DNA from 2 places in the Streptomyces sp. NBC_01571 genome. Region 2 is predicted to be linked to the other one. Evidence: riboswitches for the same ligand, from Rfam matches in the RefSeq annotation. Region 2 holds a riboswitch; the other holds the start of a gene.
What was found. Region 2 has a riboswitch for glycine ahead of gcvT (glycine cleavage system aminomethyltransferase GcvT). Riboswitches for the same ligand answer to the same signal wherever they lie in the genome.
Positions count from the first base shown of each region.

Region 1: another riboswitch for glycine. It lies ahead of gcvP (aminomethyl-transferring glycine dehydrogenase); the one in region 2 lies ahead of gcvT (glycine cleavage system aminomethyltransferase GcvT).

Region 1 is NZ_JAPEPZ010000001.1:2,327,632-2,329,826, reverse strand. It holds gene OHB41_RS10525 (DNA polymerase IV) at 1-233, shown strand, start outside; gene OHB41_RS10520 (PRC-barrel domain-containing protein) at 341-712, opposite strand; glycine riboswitch at 827-922, shown strand; gene gcvP (aminomethyl-transferring glycine dehydrogenase) at 1,101-2,195, shown strand, end outside.
Region 2 is NZ_JAPEPZ010000001.1:6,993,953-6,996,147, forward strand. It holds gene gcvT (glycine cleavage system aminomethyltransferase GcvT) at 1-1,061, opposite strand, end outside; glycine riboswitch at 1,096-1,207, opposite strand; glycine riboswitch at 1,208-1,329, opposite strand; gene OHB41_RS31615 (AAA family ATPase) at 1,498-2,172, shown strand.

The DNA of each region.
Region 1 (2,195 bases), 4.7 Mb from region 2:
GCTGGCCCGCGGGGCACGACGTGCACCACGCCGAGTACGGGCACGGGTGGGTGCAGGGCAGCGGGCTGGGAAGGGTGACGGTGCGATTCGAGACGCCCGACTCGGAACCGGGGCGGGTGCGGACGTTCCGTACGGACGACGCGGCCTTGGAGCCGGCGGATCCCCTGCCGTTGGTGCCCCGAAGACCCGAGGGTTCGTCAGGGGTGTCCGCCGGTGCGCCCGGGAGGGCATGAGACCCGGCACGGCACCGGCGACGGGCCGGGCACCGCGGGCCGTTCCCGGACGGTCGCCCGGTCCGCCGTAGGCCGGAGGCGGTCACCCGCGCTGCCGAAGGGGTGCCTCAGGCATCGTCCGTTCCCGCCAGACGGCCGAAGTCGCGGTCCGGCGGAGGAGCCGGGGGCGTCACGTCGAGACCGTAGTGGTGATACAGCTGGAGTTCCTGCTCCGGAGAGAGATGACGGCCCACGCCGAAATCGGGGGCGTCCTTGATCAGGGCGCGTTCGAAGGGGACGCGCAGGCTGCCCTCGACGAACTCGCTGGGCTCCAGCGGCACGAAGGCGTCCCTGCTGAACAGGCCCGTACGTATGGCGGCCCACTCCGGTATGCCGGTCGCGTCGTCCAGATAGACCTCGTCGACCGTGCCGATCTTGGCGCCATTGCGGTCGAGCGCCTTGCGGCCGATCAGATTGCGCGGATCGATGTCGGTCTGCACGGGCCCTCCACTCGATTGCAACTCATCCGTAGGCACTACGAAAGAGCACATTCGTGACGGTGGCCACTCGAAAGCCCGTGCGTTGTTCTCGCTGGTACCCTGGCAAGCGGCTGCTGATCCCGTGCGGGAGAGTCCTCCAGACACCATCGGAGGCGCCGAAGGAGCAAATCCTCCCCGGAATCTCTCAGGCTCACGTACCGCACGGACGAGGTCACTCTGGAAAGCAGGGCGGGGCTGACGCCTTCCGCTCTCACCGACGGTGAAAGCCGGGTCGCAGCGAGCGGGCGGACCGGTGAAGCTCTCAGGTCAGATGACAGAGGGGGAGGCCGTCGGGGCACCCGCGCCGTGGTGCCCCTCGAAGGTCGTGTGTGACCAGGAGGCCTCCGCAATGACCGCCCATCGCATTCCGCTCTCCGAGCTCGAACAGGGAATCCCCTTCGAGCAGCGCCACATCGGGCCCGCCCCGGAAGCACGGGCCAAGATGCTCGCGCAGGTCGGGTACGGCTCGCTGGACGAGCTGACGGCCGCCGCCGTGCCGGACGTGATCAAGAACGCCGAGGCGCTCGAGCTCCCGGGCGCGCGCACCGAGGCCGAGGTCCTGGCCGAGCTGCGCTCCCTCGCGGACCGCAACCAGGTTCTCGACCCGATGATCGGCCTCGGTTACTACGGCACCTTCACGCCGCCGGTGATCCTGCGCAACGTCATGGAGAACCCGGCCTGGTACACCGCCTACACGCCGTACCAGCCGGAGATCTCGCAGGGCCGCCTGGAGGCGCTGCTCAACTTCCAGACCGTGGTCGCCGAGCTGACCGGGCTGCCCACCTCCGGCGCCTCGCTGCTCGACGAGGGCACCGCGGCCGCCGAGGCGATGGCGCTGTCCCGGCGCATGGGCAAGAACAAGAAGGGCCTCTTCCTGATCGACGCGGACGCCCTGCCGCAGACCGTCGCCGTCATCGAGACCCGCGCCGAGCCCACCGGCGTCGAGGTCGTCGTCGCCGATCTGAGCGAGGGCATCCCGGCCGAGATCGCCGAGCGCGAGATCAACGGCGTGCTCGTCCAGTACCCGGGTGCCTCCGGTGCCGTACGCGACCTCAAGCCCGTCATCGAGCAGGCGCACGAGCTCGGAGCGGTCGTCACCGTCGCCGCCGACCTGCTCGCCCTGACCCTGCTCACCTCGCCCGGCGAGCTCGGCGCCGACATCGCGGTCGGCACCACCCAGCGGTTCGGCGTTCCGATGGGCTTCGGCGGTCCGCACGCCGGATACATGGCGGTTCGCGAGAAGTTCGCGCGCAGCCTGCCCGGCCGGCTGGTCGGCGTCTCCGTCGACGCGGACGGGCACAAGGCGTACCGGCTCGCTCTGCAGACGCGCGAGCAGCACATCCGCCGTGAGAAGGCCACCAGCAACATCTGCACCGCGCAGGTGCTGCTCGCCGTGATGGCCGGCATGTACGCCGTCTACCACGGGCCGGACGGACTGCGGACG
Region 2 (2,195 bases):
CGGATGTCCACGCCGACCCCGGTCGTGCCCGGTGCGGCGTGCGCGGCGTCGACGTAGGCCATGGCGATCGGCCGGCCCAGCGTAGGGGAGGGGGCGCCGGAGGTGACCTCGCCGACGACCGCGCCGCCCGCGACGACGGCGAACCCGGCGCGCGGGACGCGGCGGCCCTCGGCGACGAGCCCGACGAGCACCCGCGGGGGGTTCGCGGCGGCGCGTTCGGCGGCGGCCTCCAGGGCCTCGCGCCCCACGAAGTCACCCTCCTTCTCGAACTTCACGACCCGCCCGAGCCCCGCGTCGAAGGGGGTGAGCGAGGTGGTCAGCTCGTGCCCGTACAGCGGCATGCCCGCCTCCAGGCGCAGCGTGTCGCGGCAGGACAGACCGCACGGGACCAGCCCGGCCGGTGCCCCCGCCTCGGTCAGCGCCTGCCAGAGCTTCTCGGCGTCGGACGGGGCCACGAAGAGCTCGAAGCCGTCCTCGCCCGTGTAGCCGGTGCGCGCGATCAGCGCCGGGACGCCCGCGACCGTGCCCGGCAGACCCGCGTAGTACTTCAGGCCGTCGAGGTCGGCGTCGGTCAGCGACTTGAGGATGCCGGGGGACTCGGGGCCCTGGATGGCGAGCAGCGCGTACGCGTCCCGGTCGTCACGGACCTCGGCGTCGAAACCGGCGGCGCGCTCGGTCAGCGCGTCGAGGACGACCTGGGCGTTGGAGGCGTTGGCGACGACCATGTACTCGGTCTCGGCCAGCCGGTACACGATCAGGTCGTCCAGGATGCCGCCGTCAGCCCGGCAGATCATGGTGTAGCGGGCACGGCCCACGCCGACGGAGGCGATGTTGCCCACCAGCGCGTGGTTCAGCAGCGCGGCGGCCTGCGGGCCGGTGACCGTGATCTCGCCCATGTGCGAGAGGTCGAAGAGACCGGCGCGGGTGCGGACGGCGACGTGCTCGTCGCGCTCGGAGCCGTACCGCAGGGGCATGTCCCAGCCCGCGAAGTCGGTCATCGTCGCGCCCAGCGAGCGATGCAGGGCATCGAGCGCGGTACGGCGGGGGGCGTTACTGCTCATCGGTGGGGCTCCCAAGGCATGACGGCGAGGTCGTTCCTCCCCATCTGTCATCGGAACCTGAGAGGTTCATCACGACCCCGCGAACGGAGGTCACGACTTGCACCTTGGGTGGAGCCACCGGTCAGCGGCCCGCTTTTCAGATGTGCCTCGCCCGCGCGGTAACGGGGCCTGAGAGATTCAAGGGAGGGACTTGCTCCTTCGGCGTCCCAGCAGCACGTACGTCACACGGATGTGTGCACGTCACTGGGAACTCTCCCGCGCGGATTCAAGCGGCCGGTATGCAGTTGGCGGGCACATCATTGCACGCGCCGTCCCATGACGGCAGTCCGCATCTGTAACCGGCCTGTGGCAGTCCGAACACGGAAACAGGAACCACCGCGCATTACCTTCTCTTTACACTCGACGGGGATGGGACTCCAGACCCAAGGGGAGGACGATCACGGTGAACAGGACCAGGGCGTACGCGACGACCTCGGCCCTCGCGCTGCCGCAGCAGCCGAGTACCGCGGCCCGGGAGGCGTGCGGCACGCTTCCGGCGGCCGTCGTCCGCGACCTCAGGGAGCGGGCCGGGCACAGCCCGCACGGCCTGTACTTCGGCACGGCGGACCTCGTGGTGGTCACCGGGCTGCCGGGCAGCGGCAAGTCGACCCTGATGCGCCGCGCGGTCGCCGGCCGGCGCGTGGACTCCCAGGACACCCGCGACCGCTGGGACGGCCGGCTGGCCCGCCGGCTCCCGTACGCCGTCTACCGCCCCTTCGTCCGCCTCGCGCACTACGCGGGCCTGCGCCGCACGCTGCGTTCCGGCGCAGGCGTCGTCGTGCACGACTGCGGTACCCAGGCCTGGGTGCGCCGCTGGCTCGCCCGCGAGGCCCGCCGCCGGGGCGGCACCCTCCACCTCCTGCTCCTCGACGTCACGCCCGGCACGGCGCTGGAGGGTCAGCGCGAGCGCGGCCGGGGCGTCTCGCGGTACGCCTTCGCGCGTCACCGGGGCGCGCTGAGCCGGCTGCTGCGCTGCGTCGAGCGGGGCGAACTGCCGGAGGGCTGCGGCTCGGCGGTACTCCTCGACCGCGAAGCGGCGGACGTGCTGCGCCGGATCGACTTCGACGGCTGACGGCGTCGCGGGGACCGGCCGTG